DNA from 4 places in the Arthrobacter sp. ZBG10 genome. Region 4 is predicted to be linked to each of the others. Evidence: riboswitches for the same ligand, from Rfam matches in the RefSeq annotation. Region 4 holds a riboswitch; each other region holds the start of a gene.

Region 1 (4,584 bases), on a different contig from region 4:
CGGCAACCCGGCCAAGGCGGCCCAGGAGCTCAAGGACGCGGCAGCCCGGCGCGCAGCAGGCCCCAAGGCGCTGCCCACCGGGGCTGCCTTCGGCCAGCAGCAGGGGGACTTCGATCCCTCGCAGCTCAACCTGCCCAAGGGCTTCGACAAGTTCCTCGGGAAGTAGCCCAACCAAGTAGCGCCAAGTGCCGTTCTGAACACTCAGGACGACACTTGGCGCTACCCGGTTGGGATGTCGGTACCGTCGAATAGGGTTGGGACATGGTCAAGCAACGGGTGGTGTTCGTGCACGGCGAGGGAAGCTTCGGCGCGGCCGCCTGGCCCCGGCAACACGGCATGGCGCTCACGTACGACGCCTTGTTCCTGCGCCGGCACGGCTACGATCCCGTCGCTGAACCAGTGGAGTCCTCCTTCGGGGCGGACACAGCGGTGATCCTTGAGGCACTGGCCGACGACGGCCGGGGAACCGCCGGCGGGCACGTTGTGGCGCATTCACAAGGGGCAGTGGCGGCCATGATGGCCGCCGTCGAACGGCCGGACCTGGTCCACTCCCTCACGCTGGTGGAGCCGGCCTGCCTGTCGCTGACAGCGGGCCTGCCTGCCACCGCCGCCCACATCAGGCTGATGCAGCCGCTTTTTGATGCCCGGCACCAGCTCAGCGACGAAGACTTCCAGCGTGGGTTTGTCCGCCGCGTGTACGCCACGGACCTCCAGGAGCCCACCTCGCTGGAGGAGAAGCGGTCCGCCCGGCGGCTACGGCTGCAGGTACCCGCGTGGGAAGCGCCGCTGCACATTGTTCCGGGTGTGCCCACCCTGGTGCTGACCGGAGGCTGGGAACCATTGTATGAGGAAATCGCCGGCTACCTCCGGGAAACCGGCGCCCTGCACCGCATTGCTGCGGGCGGGCACCGGCCCCAGGACTCCCCGGACGGCGACCACGCCATCCGGGGATTCATCAGCGACGTCAGCCGTGGAGTGCAGGCCAAAGCATCCTGACCGGCCGCCGGCAGAAGCTGCCTAGCTTCCTGCCGGCATCACCGGCTCCGGCAGGTAAACCTTTCCGCCGGAAGCCAGGAACTCGTTGCTTTTTTCCCGCATGCCGGTGGCCATCTCCGCCAGCGCGGCCTGCGCTTCCGCGGAGCCGTATTCGTCCCGGATGTCCTGGCTGATCCGCATGGAGCAGAACTTGGGCCCGCACATGGAGCAGAAATGCGCTGTTTTGGCCGGTTCCGCGGGCAGGGTCTCGTCGTGGAAGGCCTCCGCCGTGACGGGGTCCAGTGACAGGGCGAACTGGTCCCGCCACCGGAACTCGAACCGTGCCTTGGACAGGGCATCGTCGCGTTCATGCGCTCCCGGGTGGCCTTTCGCCAGGTCAGCGGCGTGTGCGGCGATCTTGTAAGTGATCACGCCCGTTTTGACGTCATCCCGGTTGGGCAGGCCCAGATGCTCCTTCGGTGTGACGTAGCAGAGCATGGCCGTGCCGTACCGGGCGATCTCCGTGGCGCCGATCGCTGAAGTGATGTGGTCATAACCCGGAGCGACATCCGTGACCAGCGGTCCCAGGGTGTAGAAGGGGGCGCCCTTGCACAGCTCCTGCTGGCGTTCCACGTTCTCCCGCACCAGGTGGAAGGGCACGTGGCCCGGGCCTTCAACCATCACCTGCACGTCGTATTCCCAGGCCCGCTGGGTGAGCTCGGCCAGCGTGTCCAGTTCGGCGAACTGGGCGGCGTCGTTGGCGTCGGCAGTGGCACCCGGCCGGAGGCCGTCACCGAGGGAAAACGCGACGTCGTACCGCGCGAATATTTCGCACAGCTCGTCAAAGTGCGTGTAGAGGAAGTTCTCCTGGTGGTGCGCAAGGCACCAGCCGGCCATGATGGAACCACCGCGGGACACGATGCCGGTGACGCGGTTGGCGGTGAGCGGCACGTAGCGGAGCAGGACGCCGGCATGCACCGTCATGTAGTCCACGCCCTGCTCGCATTGCTCAATCACCGTGTCCCGGAAGATCTCCCAGGTCAGGGCGTTGGCTTCGCCGTTGACCTTCTCCAACGCCTGGTAGATGGGCACGGTCCCGATCGGGACCGGGGAGTTCCTGATGATCCACTCCCTCGTGGTGTGGATGTCATCGCCGGTGGACAGGTCCATCACGGTGTCGGCGCCCCACTGGGTGGCCCACTGGAGTTTGTCCACCTCATCGGCGATCGAGCTGGTCACCGCGGAATTGCCGATATTGGCATTGATTTTCACCAGGAACGCCTTGCCGATGATCATCGGCTCGGACTCGGGGTGGTTGATGTTGTTCGGGAGGATGGCGCGGCCGGCGGCGAGTTCGCTGCGCACCAGTTCAACGTCGCAATTTTCGCGCAGGGCCACAAACCGCATTTCCCGGGTGACGATGCCGTTCCGGGCATAATGCATCTGCGTGACGTTCCGCCCGCCGACGGCGCGGCGGGGCACCGGATGCGCACCCTTCCACTCCGCGGAAGCCGCTCCGCGGCGCACCGCGGACCGGCCGTCGTCGAGCAGGTTCCGTTCCCTGCCGCCGTACTCCTCTGTGTCCCCGCGTGCCGCGATCCACTCCGTCCGGAACGGCGCCAGGCCCAGGACCGGATCACTTCCAGGGCCCGCAGTCCGGTAGGTCCGGAACGGGGAGTTTGCGGTACCTCCGGGGGAGGGCTCCAGCGCAATTTCCGTCACCGGAACCCTGATCCCGGCGGCCTGGTCTTCGAGGTAGGCCAGCGAGTGCGAGGCCAACGAACGGGTCTCCGCCCCCGTGCCGTCCCCGGTAGCAGGCAGATTTTGGGCAGGGTTGAACGGTGTTTTGGATGTATTCAAGGAATACTCACTTCCTTCGCCGGCATTACCCGGACAGGTTCGACGGTCGCAGGCTGCGTCAGCCCGATCTCAGCCCCTGCAGGGGCACCCGTGTGGTCACCAAGAAGCTACCACAAGCCCCGACCGGGGGTTGTGTCACACTGCGGTGCTAGCCTGCATGCGTGACCACTAGCCCACATAAGGCCCAGGACGGGCCGCCACAAAAACCGTTTCCGGGCCCCCGGCGGCCGTCCGCTTTTCAAGGTGCGCGACAGTGACCCAGGTACTGGAGTTCAGCGGCCCGGTCCTCACCGGACCGGATACCGTGCGGCACGGCATGTGGTCGGTCGATGGCGTGCTGACGTTCAACCGGCCGCGGCAGGCACCCGGGAAAACCCTCGACGGGTGGGTCCTTCCCGGTTTTGTGGACGCGCACTGCCATCTGGGCCTGGGGCCGGGTGGCGCCGTGGGCCGGGAAGAAGCAGAGCAGCAGGCCCGCACGGACCGGGACGCCGGCACCCTCCTGGTCAGGGATGCGGGCGCACCGCTGGATACCCGCTGGCTGCAGTCAGGACGGGAGTTCCCGGTGCTTATCCGGGCCGGCAGGCACGTGGCCCGCACGCGGCGGTACCTGCGGGGATTCGCCGAGGAAGTGGAGCCGGCTGACCTGGTCCAGGCGGTGCGGAAGCAGGCGCGCGACGGCGACGGCTGGGTCAAGCTTGTGGGCGACTGGATTGACCGGGATGCCGGTGACCTCGCACCCTCCTTTCCTGCCGCCGTCGTCCGTGACGCCATCGCGGCGGCGCACGACGAAGGCGCCCGCGTTACCGCCCACTGTTTTGCAGCGGACACCCTGGACCAGATGCTGGACGGCGGCATCGACTGCATCGAACACGCCACCGGGCTGCAGCCACGGCACCTGCCGCGTTTCGCTGAACAGGGGGTACCCATCGTGCCCACCCTCATCAACATCGCCACCTTTCCTGACATCGCGGCCAGGGCGGAAGCGAAGTTCCCGCGCTACGCCGCACATATGCGCTCACTGTGGGAGCGGCGGGCGGAGCGGGTGCTGGAAGCCTTCGAGTCCGGGGTGCGGATTTTCGCGGGCACCGACGCCGGCAGCGTTATCCGGCACGGCCGGATCACGGACGAGATCCTTGCCCTGCATGGAGCCGGCCTGCCCATGGCCGCAGCACTCGATGCGGCCTGCTGGGCGGCCCGGGACTGGCTGGAAGCGGAAGGCATCCGCGAAGGGGAGCGGGCCGACGTCGTCCTGTGCGCAGGGGACCCGCGCCTCAACCCTCTGGACATCACCCGGCTTTCGCACGTGGTGCTTGGCGGGGAGTTGATTCGCTGAAGCCCTCGCACCTCGCTTGGAATAAATTGAAGCTTCAAGTAATTTTATGAGTGAAGGCCCCCGCACCGAGGGCCCAGCACCAGGAGCACCCAATGACCGCAGCAGCCAGCAGCAGTGACCTTCTTCCCGCCGACCTCACCATGGGCACCGTGATGCTCAAGGTAGGCGACATGAAGGTCATGACCGATTACTACCAGCGCGCGCTCGGCCTGGAGGTGGTGGCCGAGCAGGACGGTGGACTGTACCTGGGCCGGCTGCAGAAGCCGCTGGTTCACCTTGCCCCAGCCCCCGGCCTGAACCTGCCCGGCCGGGGAGAGGCGGGACTCTTCCACACCGCCCTGCTCTTCGAGGACCAGTCGGCGCTGGCCGCGACGGTTGCCTCCGCCGCCCGGTTTGAGCCCCGGTACTTCACC
Region 2 (4,584 bases), on a different contig from region 4:
ATCCAGATCGCGGTCCTCGAGGACGGTGTCCTGGCCGAGCACTTTGTGTCCAAGACCCAGCAGGATTCCCTGATCGGCAACGTCTACCTGGGCAAGGTCCAGAACGTCCTGCCCTCCATGGAAGCCGCTTTTGTGGACATCGGCCGCGGCCGCAATGCCGTCCTGTACGCCGGCGAGGTCAACTGGGACGCCGTCAACCTTGAAGGCAAGCAGCGCCGCATCGAGAACGCCCTCAAGTCCGGCGACACCGTCCTGGTCCAGGTGACCAAGGACCCCGTGGGCCACAAGGGTGCCCGCCTCACCAGCCAGATCTCCCTGCCGGGCCGTTACCTGGTGTACGTGCCCGGCGGTTCCATGACCGGTATCTCCCGCAAGCTGCCCGACGTCGAACGCAACCGCCTCAAGCGGATCCTTAAGGACCGACTGCCGGAGCACGCCGGTGTCATCGTCCGCACCGCAGCCGAAGGTGCCTCCGAGGAGGAGCTGACGCACGACATCAACCGGCTGCGCGCCCAGTGGGAAGGCATCGAAAGCCAGTCCACCTCCACCAAGATCCTCGCCCCGGAACTGCTGTACGGCGAACCGGACCTCACCATCAAGGTGGTCCGCGACGTTTTCAACGAGGACTTCTCCAAGCTGATCGTCTCCGGCGAGGAAGCCTGGGACACCATCGAGGCGTACGTGACCTACGTTGCCCCGGACCTGGTGGGCCGGTTGGAAAAGTGGACCAAGGACCAGGACATCTTCGCTGCCTGGCGCATCGACGAGCAGATCCACAAGGCCCTGGAGCGCAAGGTTTTCCTGCCCTCCGGCGGTTCCCTGGTGATCGACCGCACCGAAGCCATGACCGTGGTGGACGTCAACACCGGCAAGTTCACCGGCAGCGGCGGCAACCTCGAAGAGACCGTCACGAAGAACAACCTGGAAGCTGCCGAGGAAGTGGTCCGCCAGCTCCGGCTCCGTGACATCGGCGGCATCATCGTCATCGACTTCATCGACATGGTCCTGGAATCCAACCGTGACCTGGTGCTGCGCCGCATGGTGGAATGCCTGGGCCGGGACCGGACCAAGCACCAAGTGGCCGAAGTGACCTCGCTGGGCCTGGTCCAGATGACCCGCAAACGCATGGGCACCGGGCTCCTGGAAGTCTTCGGCGAGCAGTGCGAGGCCTGCGCCGGGCGCGGTGTGGTCACCCACGACGACCCGGTGGAGCACCGCCGCGCCACGATTGTGGCAGCCGAGCACCACGTCCAGCGCGCCGACACCCGGCAGGAACACCGTCCCAACGATTTCCGCAGCCCGGAGCCCCGCCCCGAACGCGTTGACAACAACCAGCAGGGCACACGCCCGGAGCGCAAGCGCCGCCGCGGCCGTGGCGGCCAGCAACCCGAGCTGGCGCCGGCAGCCCCGGTCCAGGCGCACACCGTGCACCCGGAACCCGTGGACCCGGAGCGGCACGCCAAGGCTGAAGCCACCCGGCTGGCCCTGGCGAACATCGCAGCAGCCGCGCACGCCGCGCACCTGCACGACGACGAAATCGCCGCCGCCAGGCAGGTACCTGCCACGCCCGTGGACGCCGGTTCGCACGACGCCGACGCTCCCGCACGCCCCGGGGCGGTGCTGACCTTCGGGGGAGAGGAAGTTGTCCTTCCGTTTGTTGAGCACGCCGGTGACCAGCAGTCGCAGCCGGCGCTCACGCTGGACCGCCTGGCCGAAGCCTTCGCGCACCTCGGCGAACCGGTGACGGCACCTGCAGCTGCTCCCGCAGCGGTAGCACCCGTTGCAGCTGCGCCGGATGCAGTCCCCGTTGCTGCGCCCGCCGCAGCCCCGGAAAAGGACTACTCGGACCACACGCTGGAGCAGTCAACGCAGCGCCGGCCGCGCCGCAACCGCAGTGCCAGCCGTGCCCAGGGCGCAGCCAACGAAACCTCGGTGCAGCAGCACCAGAGTGCGCCGTCGGCTACCCCTGCGCACACCCATTCCGCAAAGGCGCCGGAGCCCGCGGCGGCTGCCGCCGCCAAGGCACCGGCCGCTGCACCCATCATCCTGGGTGTGGGCGTTCCGGCGTCGGAGCTCTAGGCACCAGGGGCACTGCCCCACCTGCATCGGAGGCCGGGAACCGCACATCAGTGCCGGTTCCGGGCCTCCGGCGTTTTAAGACAGGCAGCGACTTTCCCGCACCGGTGGTGGAACAGCTAGGCTGGGGACCGACACGGGGTGCCGCGCACAGGGCCGGCTGAGATCCACACCCGTTGAACCTGTCCGGTTAGCACCGGCGAAGGGATGTCTCTTGTCTTCGACCCTTACTGCGCCTGGCGCAGCCACACCTGATGCTGCCACCACGCCTGCTGCGGACACCTCGGAAGCCATTCGCCGGGACATTCCCCGGGTGCTCTCCATCGCCGGTTCCGACCCGTCCGGTGGGGCAGGGGTGCAGGCGGACCTTAAAAGCATCGCCGCGCACGGTGGCTATGGAATGGCCGCCATTACGGCCCTCACGGCGCAAAACACCCTGGGGGTGCAGGCTGTCCACATCCCGCCGGCGGACCTCCTGGCCCGGCAGCTTGAAGCTGTCAGCTCGGACATCACCATCGACGCCGTCAAAATCGGCATGCTGGGCGATGCTGACTCCATCCGCACCGTCCGCACCTGGCTCGAGGAGGTGCGGCCCGCCGTTGTGGTCCTTGATCCCGTTATGGTGGCCACCAGCGGCGACAGGCTGCTGCAGGCTCCGGCGGAGACAGCGCTGCGGGAACTGCTGCCGCTGGCGCACCTGATCACCCCCAACCTGGCCGAACTTGCTGTCCTGGTGGACGGCGACGTCCAACAGACCTGGGCGGGGGCACTGGACCAGGGAAGGCTCCTGGCCCTCGCCACCGGGGCCACCATCCTGGTCAAAGGCGGCCACCTGCAGGGCCCGGGCTGCCCTGACGCGCTGGTGAACACGGCGGGCCTGCTTGGCCCCGAGGTGGTGGAAGTGCCGGGCGCGAGGGTGGATACCCGGAACAGCCACGGCACCGGGTGCTCGCTGTCCTCTGCCATGGCCACGGTGCAGGCGCGGCTGGGGGACTGGGAAGCCGCGCTGCGCGAAGTGAAGCCGTGGCTGGCCGGTGCCCTTTCGGCGTCGGACCGGCTGGGTGTCGGCGCCGGCAACGGACCGGTCCACCACTTCCACCACCTCACGGCCGTCCCGGCGCCCGGCCGGTTCGAGGCGCTGCTGTGGAAGGAAGCTGCCGCGGACCTGGCAGCCATCTACGAACTGCCGTTCATCCAGGGTCTGGTCTCCGGCACGCTCCCGGAGCGTGAGTTCGCTTACTACCTCTCCCAGGATGCCCTGTACCTTAACGGCTACTCGCGGGTCCTGGCCCGCGCCAGCGCCTTGGCACCCACCGAAGCCGAACAGCTGTTCTGGGCGGGCTCCGCGCAGCAATGCCTTGAGGTCGAGTCGGAGCTGCACCGGACCTGGCTGGCGTCGCGGACCACCCAGCCGGACCTTGGCCCCGTCACCAAGTCCTACGTCGACCACCTGGCCGCGGCCTCGGCGTCGGGCGGTTACGCGGTGCTGGCCGCCGCGGTCCTGCCGTGCTTCTGGCTCTACGCGGAAGTCGGCCGGACGCTCCATGCACAGTTCGTCGCGGCGGGGGAGCCGGCGGGGCACCCCTACGCGGCCTGGCTGCGGACGTACGCCGACGAGGACTTTGCTGCGGCAACCAGGCGGGCGGTCGGCATTGTTGATGAAGCCGCCCGCAACTCCTCCGAAGCCGGGCGGGCAGCCATGGTGGACGCCTTCCGGCACTCCTGCCGGCTTGAAGTGGAATTCTTCGACGCGCCGCGGCTGCACTCCTGAACGCGGGCCGGCTCCGGTACCGGTACTATGGTGGGGCACGGTACCGCGCCGGTACATGCCTGTGGTTGCTATCACAGGCGACCCGCCGCTGCCAGCCTCATTTGCAGCCGACGACGGAATTAGCGTATTCTTGATCTTCGGTGCTTACGCCAACACTTGGGTTATGACCCCACGGCGTTGAGGCACAGCGAGAAACCAGCCATTTACGAGTTGGATTCCGCACGCAAATTTAGTAATAAACGTCGAGAGAAGTGAGTTCCCAAGTGGTGTACGCGATTGTCCGCGCAGGCGGCCGGCAAGAGAAGGTTTCCGTTGGAGACTTCGTTACCCTGAACCGCGTCGCCGGTGGAGCTGGCAGCACCATTGAGCTGCCCGCGCTGCTCCTGGTGGATGGTGACAAGATCACCACCGCTGCTGCTGACCTGGCCAAGGTGACCGTAACGGCTGAGATCCTTCAGGACCTCCGTGGTCCGAAGATTGTCATCCAGAAGTTCAAGAACAAGACCGGGTACAAGAAGCGCCAGGGTCACCGTCAGGAACTGACCAAGGTCAAGATCACTGGCATCAAGTAACCACCCGGTTACCGTTTCGGTTTTTCAGCAGATTCCCCAGAATTTAGAGGCAGGCATTTCAGATGGCACATAAAAAGGGCGCGAGCTCCACTCGCAACGGCCGTGATTCAAACGCTCAGTACCTGGGCGTCAAGCGCTTCGGTGGCCAGGTTGTTTCGGCCGGCG
Region 3 (4,584 bases), on a different contig from region 4:
CCACTGAGCCATCCGCGGGGTTGGCGGTGCCGAATCCACAGGTAATGCATAAAGCCCGGGCCGGCTGTGCGTGCCGGGACAGTTACTACATGGAAGGAAGCAGTTGTGGAGCGCGGTGTAGCAGTAGTGATCGAAGACGACAACGACGTAAGGGCTGCGCTTGCTGCGATTTTCCGGCAGGCAGGGTTCGCCGTGCACCAGGCGTCATCGGGTGCTGAAGGACTGGACCAGGTACGGACGCACAACCCTGACATCGTGACCCTTGACATCGGCCTGCCGGACTTTGATGGGCTTGAAGCGTCCCGGCGCATCAGGACCTTCAGTGACGCTTACGTGGTGATCATCAGTGGGCGTGCAGACGAGGCGGATGCGTTGCTTGGCTTTGAGGCGGGCGCTGACGATTACATCGTCAAACCCTTCCGTGCCCGGGAACTTCGGGCCCGCATCAAGGCGATGCTCCGCAGGCCGCGGGCCTCCAGCCCGGGTGGGGCGGGCAGCAGCCAAGGGGGCGCCGCTGCGGGTTCCGGTGACGGGACTTTCACGCGGGAGGCGACGTATGACAGTTTCGACTACGTCCACAAGGGCCTGGCTTTGCACGAGGGAACCCGGCAGGCTGCCGTGGACGGCGTACCCGTCGCCCTGACGCGGAGCCAGTTCGACATCCTCCTGGTGCTGATGAAAAAGCGGCGGACCATCCAGGCGAAGGCCGACCTGGTGCGCTACCTTCGCCATGACAGCTACGACGGCTCCTTTGTGGGCGCCACGGAGGAACGCGCGGTGGAGGTCCACGTCAGCAACCTCCGTAAACGTCTCGGGGAAAACCCCAGGAAGCCGCGGTGGGTGGAGACGGTGCACGGTGTGGGCTACCGCCTCACGCCGCCGGTGCCGCGCCGGCAGGGCAGGCAACAGGACTGAATGCTGAACCCGCCGCTTTTCAGCTGCCCTGGGCCGGGCTGAGGACTTCGCGCAGGGCTTCGACCACCAGGTTGTGGTCCTGGACCTGCGGGAGGCCGGACACCGTGACGGTGGCGACGGCCCCAACGCCGGCCACGTACAAGGGGAATGACCCGCCGTGGGCTGCGTAGCGGGACTGGTCGAACCAGGCGTTGTCCTCGATCCGGCCGCCGTTCCGCCGGCCCCGAAGGCCCACCAGCAGGGACGGCACCTCGTAGCGGGCCGCTGTGGCCTTCTTCGCCCGGATCCATTGCTCGTTGTCCGGAGTGGCGCCGGGAAGCGCCACGTGGAAGAGCACCTGCTCACTCCTGGAAATATCAATGGCAATGGGCAGGCTCCGCTCCTTTCCCAGCTCCACCAACAGCAACCCGAGGTTCAGGGCGTCATCCAGCGAAAAGCCGGGAAACTGCAGTTCCCTGGTCTCGGCTTCGATCCTGGCAATGAAGGCCTCCAGCGAACCCTCAGGCTGGGCATCGGCGGAGTCCGGATCGAAGTCGGTCACAAGCGGTGAATTGGCGGTCATGGCCCACAATCTACCCCGCCCAGGTGTAAACTGGGCAGGCCCAACAGGGCAGCTTTAACCAACCACTGAAACATTCAACGACAGGGGAGCGCAGCCGTCGGGCGTCACTGGCATTTGCCAGGATCCGCAGGTGGGCGCTGAGAGTGCGGACAGCCGCAGACCCTCGAACCTGATCCGGTTAGTACCGGCGCAAGGGAGTCGAGTTCTCGAAGTGCGCGGAAAATGGCGGCAGCAACCGCCACCCGTGTCCACTTTCCCCTCCTGTTACCCAGGAGGACCACCATGAGCACTGCAGCAATCAAGAAGACCACCAGCAGGTCCTGGCGCGTCGTGGACATCGTCGTCGCGGCCCTGATCGCGATCGCCGGCGGCATCATTTTCTGGGCCTGGTCCCAGGGTGCCGCGGCCGTTTCCGCGCCGATGAACGCCGTCTATCCGCCCCTGACCGGCCTCCTGGCCGGCGGCTGGATGATCCCGGCCGTCCTGGGCATGCTGATCATCCGGAAACCAGGTGCCGCGCTTTTCTGCGAAACCATCGCCGCGACGGGTGAGCTGTTTATGGGCTCGCAGTACGGCGCGTCGGTGCTGTTTTCCGGGTTCGTCCAGGGCCTGGGCGCCGAGATCATTTTCGCCATCTTCGTCTACCGGAAGTTCAACCTTCCTGTCTCCCTGCTGGCCGGCGCGGGTGCCGGACTCTTCTGCGGCCTGAACGATTCGTTCGCGCCGTGGGGCTGGAACATTGCCTATTCGGGCGGCGACAAACTCGCCTACATCGTCTTCACCGCCATCTCCGGCGCAGTCATCGCCGGCGCCCTCTCCTGGATCGCCACCCGCGGCCTGGCCAGGACCGGCGTGCTGGCTTCCTTCGCCTCCCGGAAGGCCGCATCGGAGCCTGCCTTCTCCTGATGCCTGCACCTTCCCAGCACGGCAGCCCGGCGGTCCGGCCCGCAGCGGTCAGTGCCCACGGGTGGGGCTGGCGCCATGCCGGCCGTACCAGGCCCGCCGTCCACGCCCTTGACCTGGATATCCGGCCCGGCGAGCGGGTCCTCCTTTTGGGCCCCTCCGGAGCCGGTAAGTCCACGCTGCTCCACGCCCTCGCAGGGGTGCTGGGGGATGCGGACGACGACGGCGAAGCGGCGGAGTCGGACGAGTCCGGTTCGCTGCTGGTGGACGGCGCCCCGCCCAGGTCCCGGCGCGGGCGCGCCGGCCTGATGCAGCAGGACCCGGAAACGCAGGTGGTCCTTTCCCGGGTGGGCGACGACGTTGCTTTCGGCGCCGAAAACCTTGCGGTGCCCCGCGACGACATCTGGACCCGTGTGCACGAGGCGCTGGCCGACGTCGGGCTTTCCCACCTTTCGCTGGACCACCCGACGTCGGCCCTCTCCGGCGGGCAGAAGCAGCGCCTGGCGCTGGCGGGAATCCTTGCCATGCGGCCCGGCCTGATCCTGCTGGATGAGCCAACGGCGAACCTGGACCCGGCCGGGGTGCTGGAGGTCCGCGACGCCGTGGCCAGGTGCCTCGACAAAACGGGGGCCACCCTGGTGGTGGTGGAGCACCGCGTGGGCGTGTGGAAGGACCTGGTGGACCGGATTGTGGTGCTCCAACCGGGATCAGCGTCGGACCCGGCCGTGCTCCTGGACGGGCCACCGGATACCGTGCTGGAAGGCGCCAGGGAGATGCTGAAAACCGCCGGTGTCTGGGTCCCGGGGTATGCCCCCGCCACGCGCCACCGCACGGCGGGATCCCCGGCCGACGGCGACCTGCTCCTGGCCGCGGACAATCTGGCGGTGTCCCGTGAACGGCCCCGCCGCAGCAGGTTCCGCAAAATTCCGCCGGTTCCCGTCCAGGAAGGGATCGCCGCGCAGGTAATTTCCGGGCAGGCGCTGGCCATCACGGGTCCCAACGGTGCCGGAAAATCCACCTTCGCCCTGACGCTGGGCGGATTACTGGCTCCGGTGACCGGGACCGTCGAGGCCGCTGCCACTCTTGGCCAGGGCGCCGGACCGGATCCCTACCGCTGGAAGGCCGAGCAGTTAATCGAGCGGATCGGCACGGTGTTCCAGGAGCCTGAACATCAGTTCGTCACCGGCCGGGTGCTGGACGAACTGCAGTTCGGTCCCAGACACTTGGGCCATGGCGCGGAACGGGTGGATGAGCTGCTGGAAAGGCTTCGGCTGACCGGTTTGGTGGACGCGAATCCCTACACACTCTCAGGTGGCGAGAAGCGGCGGCTTTCCGTGGCCACCGTCCTGGCCGCGAGTCCCAGGGTCCTGATCCTGGACGAGCCCACGTTCGGGCAGGACGCCAACACCTGGGCCGAGCTGGCATCGTTCCTCAACGAACTCCTGGACACCGGCACCGCCGTGGTCTCGGTGACGCATGATGCCGAATTCACTGCCGCCCTGGGCGGGGCCGAGCTGCGACTGTCAGCTCCGGAGCGGGTGGCGCCATGAGGCAGGAGCTGAACCTTTCCGGCGGAACCGCCGTGCTGGCCCGCGCCAACCCGCTGAGCAAATTTGCCGCCGTTTTCCTGGTCACGCTGGTTTTGGCGTTGTCCATCGACTGGGTTTCCGCGTCCGTTGCGCTCGCCTGCGAACTGCTGCTGTTCCCTCTCGCGGGGCTCACGCTGACGCTGCTGTGGCAGCGTGGCTGGCCGTTGATCCTGGCGGCGGCCGTCGGCGGCTGGAGTACCTCCATCCTGGCAGCGGACAGCGGAAGGACGCTGATCGACGTCGGGATCTGGACCATGAGCGAGGGCTCGCTGGAAACCGGCGCCGGATTCCTGCTCCGCGGCCTGGCCATCGCCCTTCCCGCCGTGCTGCTGATGAGCTGTACCGATCCCACTGACCTGGCCGACGCGCTGGCCCAGAAGGCCCGGCTGCCGCACCGGTTTGTCCTGGGGACGCTCGCGGCAATGCGGCTCGTGGGGCTGATGGCGGAGGAATGGCAGACCATCGGGATGGCGCGCCGGGCCCGCGGCGTGGGTTCGCGCGGCAGTGTGGGCCAGCGGATCAAGGCCACGCTGGGCCAAAGCTTCGGCCTCCTGGTGCAGGCGATCCGGCGGGCCTCCAGGCTCGCCGTGACCATGGAAGCGAGGGGTTTCGGCG
Region 4 (4,584 bases):
CCCAGCTCCATGGCCAGGGCAGCATCGGATGCCGTCCCGATTCCGGCGTCCAGCACCACCGGCACCGAGGCGCGGGAAACAATCAGTTCGATGTTGTGGGGGTTGAGGATGCCCAGGCCGGTGCCGATCGGTGAGCCCAGCGGCATCACCGCGGCGGCTCCGAGGTTCTCCAGCCGCAGGGCCAGGACGGGGTCATCGTTGGTGTAGGCAAACACCTTGAAGCCGCGGTTAACCAGCTGTTCCGTGGCATCCACCAGTTCCACGGCGTCCGGCAGCAGCGTGTGTTCGTCGGCGATGACTTCGAGTTTCACCCAGTCCGTCTCCAGTGCTTCGCGGGCCAGTTCGGCGGTCAGGACGGCGTCGCGGGCGGTGAAACAGCCGGCGGTGTTGGGCAGGACCCGGATGCCGTGGTCCACCAGCAGCTGGAACAGCGAGCCGGTTTCTGCCGTGGAGTACCGGCGCATGGCCACGGTGGTCAGGGCCGTCCCGGAAGCGATCAGGGCGGCTCCGAGCCCGTCGAGGCTGGGGGCGCCGCCGGTGCCCATAATGAGCCGCGAGGCCAGGGCGACGCCGTCAATGACCAGGTCGTCGCTGCCTGTGCCACCGGCCTGGTTCAGCTGTTCGGTGTTGGTGTTGGTCATGGCCCTAACCGCCCTGGACTGCCGTGACGAGTTCAACGTCGTCGCCGTCCGCGAGCGCCGTGGCGGACCATTGGCTGCGCGGCACCACCTGGGCGTTCTGCGCCACCGCCACCCCCAGCCGTGCGCCGTCGGCGGCCTGCCCATTGGCTGCGAGGACGCGGCCGGTGACCTGGCTGACCAGCATGCTGATGGACGCGCTGTCCACCACCGCATGTGGAGTTCCGTTCAGGGTGATGTTCATGCTGTCTCCTTGATGGTGCGGGGAAGGTGAGGGGCAAAACCGGAGAACCGGGCGGGGTTGAAGGGTGCCCAACGGGGATCAGCGTGACCGTCCATCAGGTCGCGGCAGATGGCTGCGGCTGCGGGGGCCAGGAGGATGCCGTGGCGGAAGAAGCCGGTGGCAATGATCAGGCCCGGCACGTGCGCGGCCATCCCGAAGCCCGTGTCCGCACCGGTGCCGTCCGGTGCAGGCACCCGGCCCAGGAGGGGAGCGTTGTCCGGAGTGCCGGGCCGTGCCCGGGCGGTGCTCTCCAGCAGCTCGAGCTCGGCAACGGCAGGCACCAGGGCCTGGGCGTCCCGCAGAAGCTGATATACCCCACCCGCAGAGACCGCGGTGGGGCCGGCCAGGGCATCCTCGCGCTGGGTGGCGCCGATCACCACCGTGCCGTCCTGCCGCGGCACGATGTAGACGGGGACGCCGTGGACCAGGCCGCGGACGGTGGAGCCCAGCAGTGGGCGCAGGTGCTGTGGCACGGCGAGCCGCAGGATGTCGCCGTGTACCGGCCGCAACGGCAGGCTCAGGCCGGGGGGAAAGCCACCCAGTGCTGCCGCCTGCAGCCCGTTGGCCACCACGGTTTCGGCCGCCCGGACCGTCCCGCCACCGGCGAGCTGCACACCTGCGACGGCACCGTCTTCCCACAGCAGGCCGCTGGCCTTGGCCGCTACCGCAAACGGATCGCCGGCGAGCGCACGCCGCATGCTGGCCAGCAGAAGCCGCGGATCCACCTGGTGGTCTGCCGGAGTATCGAAGGCGCAGGCGATGGCGGGGCCCAGCAATGGCTCCCGGCGGCGGGCCTCCCGGATGGTGAGCGGTTCCACGGTCAAGCCGTTCGCCTGCTGCACAGCGCGCAGGTCCATCAACGCCCGGCGGTCGGCGGCGTCGGCGCCTACGGCAAGGGTCGGCGTCGTGAGGTATCCGGGGTCCCCGCCGGTGACGGCGAGATCCGCGGCGAAACCGGGCCAGAGGGCGGCGGCCGCAAGCATCAACTCCAGGAGGTCCTCTTCCTGGTAATGCAGCTCGCTTACCGGCGCCAGCATTCCGGCGGCGGCCCAGCTGGCACCGGCGCCCGGCGCGTCATCGATCAGGAGCACGGACCGGCCGGAGCGGTATGCCTCCCAGGCGATGCTGTGGCCAACCACGCCGCCGCCAATCACTGCAACGTCGGCTTCCAACGCGCCGTGCGGGCGGTCACCGGGGGTAGCAGGCAGGGCGCCCATGTGTCTCCTTCCCTACGCCGGCATTACCCGGATCAGGTCAAGCGGTCGGCTCTGACGCCCTCTCAGCCCGGCGCTTTGTGACAGCTGCCGCGGGCTCCCGCAGTACCCGCCCAGTCTAGAGGAACTAGGCTGGCAGCCATGAATGTGACCCACTCCCCTGCCACCGCTGATCCCCTGGCCACCGCTCCCGGCGCGGCCGCGCTCCACGCAGCACGGCTGTACCTGTGCACCGATGCCCGGAAGGACCGCGGCGACTTTGCCCGCTTCGTCGACGCGGCGTTTGCCGGTGGGGTGGACATCATCCAGCTTCGCGACAAAAGCATCGAGGCGGCCGAAGAGCTGGAGCTCCTGGCCGTGCTGAAGGAAGCCGCAGTCCGGCATGGCCGGCTCTGGGCTGTCAACGACAGGGCCGACGTCGCAGTACTGTCCGGCGCCCCGGTTTTCCATATCGGCCAGAAGGACCTGCCGCTGCCCGCCGCCCGCACCCTGCTCAACGGCAACGCCGCCATCGGCTTGTCCAGCCACACCCCGGACCAGGTGGACGCGGCCCTCACGGCAGCCGCGGGACCTGCGGCGCTGGACTACTTCTGCGTGGGGCCCGTCTGGGCCACGCCCACCAAACCCGGCCGGGCCGCCGTCGGACTCGACTTGGTGCGCTACGCCGCGGCCGCAGCCGGCGACGACGTTCCCTGGTTCGCGATCGGCGGCGTGGACCACGGCAACATCGGTGAGCTGGTGGCCGCCGGGGCCCGCCGGGTGGTGGTGGTCCGCGCCATCACCGATGCCCCGGATCCCGCAGCAGCCGCGGCTTCCCTGCGCAGCGCGTTGGAATCCGCGGACGCGTAGCGGCAGCATCCCTGCCCGTTCGGAAAAAACCGGGCTACGCTGGGCAACGTGCCACATCACCGGCTTGCACCCCAGGTCCACGACCACAACAACGCGCTCGAAGCCGCCCTCAGTGAGCTTCGGGTCGAGCTGGAGCTGCCCGGCAAATATCCGGCTGATGCCGTCCACGATGCCGAGGCCGCCGTGGCGGCCCTGCAGCTGCCGGGCGAGGACCTGACCGGCATTGAATTCGTCACCATTGACCCGGCGTCCTCCACTGACCTGGACCAGGCGGTCTTTATGGAGCGCGACGGCGACGGGTACCACGTGCTGTATGCCATCGCCGATGTGCCCGCTTTCGTCGCCCCCGGCGGGCCCCTGGACGCCGAGACCTGGCGCCGCGGCCAGACCTTTTACGCCCCCAACGGGCGGATCCCGCTGCACCCCGAGGTGATCAGTGAAGCGGCCGGCAGCCTGCTGCCGGACCAGGAGTGCCCGGCGTTTGTCTGGGACTTCCGGCTGGACGCCCGCGCAGGGGTCACGTCCGTGACCGTACGGCGTGCACGGGTCCGCAGCCGGGAGAAACTCAGCTACAAGGGCGCGCAGGCGGACCTGGATGCCGGCACAGCGGGCCCGGTGCTGGAGCTGCTCAAGGAAGTGGGACTAAAACGGGTGGAGCTGGAGCGGCTCCGCGGCGGCGCCAGCCTGAACATGCCCGAGCAGGAGATTGTCCAGCTGCCCGACGGCGGCTACCGGATTGCCGCCGCACCGCAACTGCCCGTGGAGGACTGGAACGCGCAGATCTCGCTGATGACCGGGATGGCCGCGGCGCAGCTGATGCTGGCCGGAAAGGTGGGAATCCTGCGCACCATGCCGGCCCCCGACGAGCGGTCGCTGCACCACTTCCGGCTGCAGACCGAGGCCCTCGGGAAACCATGGGACGGGACCGCCAGTTACGGCGAGTACCTGCGCACCCTGGACGCGGCCGAACCCCGCCAACTGGCCATCCTGCATTCGGCGGGCATGCTGTTCCGTGGTGCTGCATATACAGCCTTTGACGGGACCGTGCCGGAGAACGTTGTCCAGTCCGCCATCGGCGCCGCGTACGCCCACACCACTGCTCCCCTGCGCCGCCTGGTGGACCGTTTTGTGCTGGTGATCTGCGAGGCCCTGAGCAACGGCCGGGACGTCCCCGGCTGGGCGCGGGAGGCGCTGCCTTCCCTCCCCGAGGTCATGGCCGGCTCCGACCAGCTGGCATCCCGGATGGAACGCATGGCCCTGGACACCGTGGAGGCTGCACTGCTGGTCAACCATGTGGGGCAGGAATTCGACGCGGTAGTGATTGCCGGTTCGAAGCCGGCCAAGGACAACGGCAATGGAAACGGCGCCGGCAATGGGAAGAACGGGAACGGCGGATCAGGCACCATCCAGATCGCCGAGCCCGCAGTGACCGCCCGCTGCGCCGGAGAGCTGAAGTCCGGCACCAAGGTCCGGGTCCGGCTGGTCTCCTCGGATATCGCCGCCCGTAAAGTCCACTTTGAGCTGGTGGCCTGAGCCCGACGGTTCGCCGCGGGGCACCAAAGCCGGGTTCCCGGGCCCGTGCCGTTAGACTGGAAAAGTA

Evidence for each region. A riboswitch is a leader RNA that binds a small molecule or an ion and turns the genes downstream of it on or off. The one in region 4 is predicted to bind thiamine pyrophosphate.
Region 1: it holds a riboswitch for thiamine pyrophosphate, as region 4 does, so the genes downstream of both, thiC (phosphomethylpyrimidine synthase ThiC) here and thiO (glycine oxidase ThiO) in region 4, are expected to answer to the same signal.
Region 2: it holds a riboswitch for thiamine pyrophosphate, as region 4 does, so the genes downstream of both, thiD (bifunctional hydroxymethylpyrimidine kinase/phosphomethylpyrimidine kinase) here and thiO (glycine oxidase ThiO) in region 4, are expected to answer to the same signal.
Region 3: it holds a riboswitch for thiamine pyrophosphate, as region 4 does, so the genes downstream of both, ACU18_RS13415 (ECF transporter S component) here and thiO (glycine oxidase ThiO) in region 4, are expected to answer to the same signal.

What each region holds. Positions count from the first base shown of each region.
Region 1 is NZ_LFQH01000067.1:7,959-12,542, forward strand. It holds gene ffh (signal recognition particle protein) at 1-166, shown strand, start outside; gene ACU18_RS15815 (alpha/beta fold hydrolase) at 262-996, shown strand; gene thiC (phosphomethylpyrimidine synthase ThiC) at 1,018-2,835, opposite strand; TPP riboswitch at 2,830-2,937, opposite strand; gene ACU18_RS15825 (amidohydrolase family protein) at 3,089-4,171, shown strand; gene ACU18_RS15830 (VOC family protein) at 4,264-4,584, shown strand, end outside.
Region 2 is NZ_LFQH01000059.1:7,861-12,444, reverse strand. It holds gene ACU18_RS14570 (Rne/Rng family ribonuclease) at 1-2,079, shown strand, start outside; TPP riboswitch at 2,204-2,301, shown strand; gene thiD (bifunctional hydroxymethylpyrimidine kinase/phosphomethylpyrimidine kinase) at 2,369-3,847, shown strand; gene rplU (50S ribosomal protein L21) at 4,111-4,419, shown strand; gene rpmA (50S ribosomal protein L27) at 4,482-4,584, shown strand, end outside.
Region 3 is NZ_LFQH01000053.1:8,586-13,169, forward strand. It holds gene ACU18_RS13405 (response regulator transcription factor) at 106-915, shown strand; gene ACU18_RS13410 (heme-degrading domain-containing protein) at 935-1,477, opposite strand; TPP riboswitch at 1,550-1,691, shown strand; gene ACU18_RS13415 (ECF transporter S component) at 1,760-2,383, shown strand; gene ACU18_RS13420 (ABC transporter ATP-binding protein) at 2,383-3,930, shown strand; gene ACU18_RS13425 (energy-coupling factor transporter transmembrane component T family protein) at 3,927-4,584, shown strand, end outside.
Region 4 is NZ_LFQH01000047.1:135,462-140,045, reverse strand. It holds gene ACU18_RS12335 (thiazole synthase) at 1-641, opposite strand, end outside; gene thiS (sulfur carrier protein ThiS) at 646-882, opposite strand; gene thiO (glycine oxidase ThiO) at 879-2,138, opposite strand; TPP riboswitch at 2,131-2,249, opposite strand; gene thiE (thiamine phosphate synthase) at 2,277-2,984, shown strand; gene ACU18_RS12315 (RNB domain-containing ribonuclease) at 3,033-4,517, shown strand.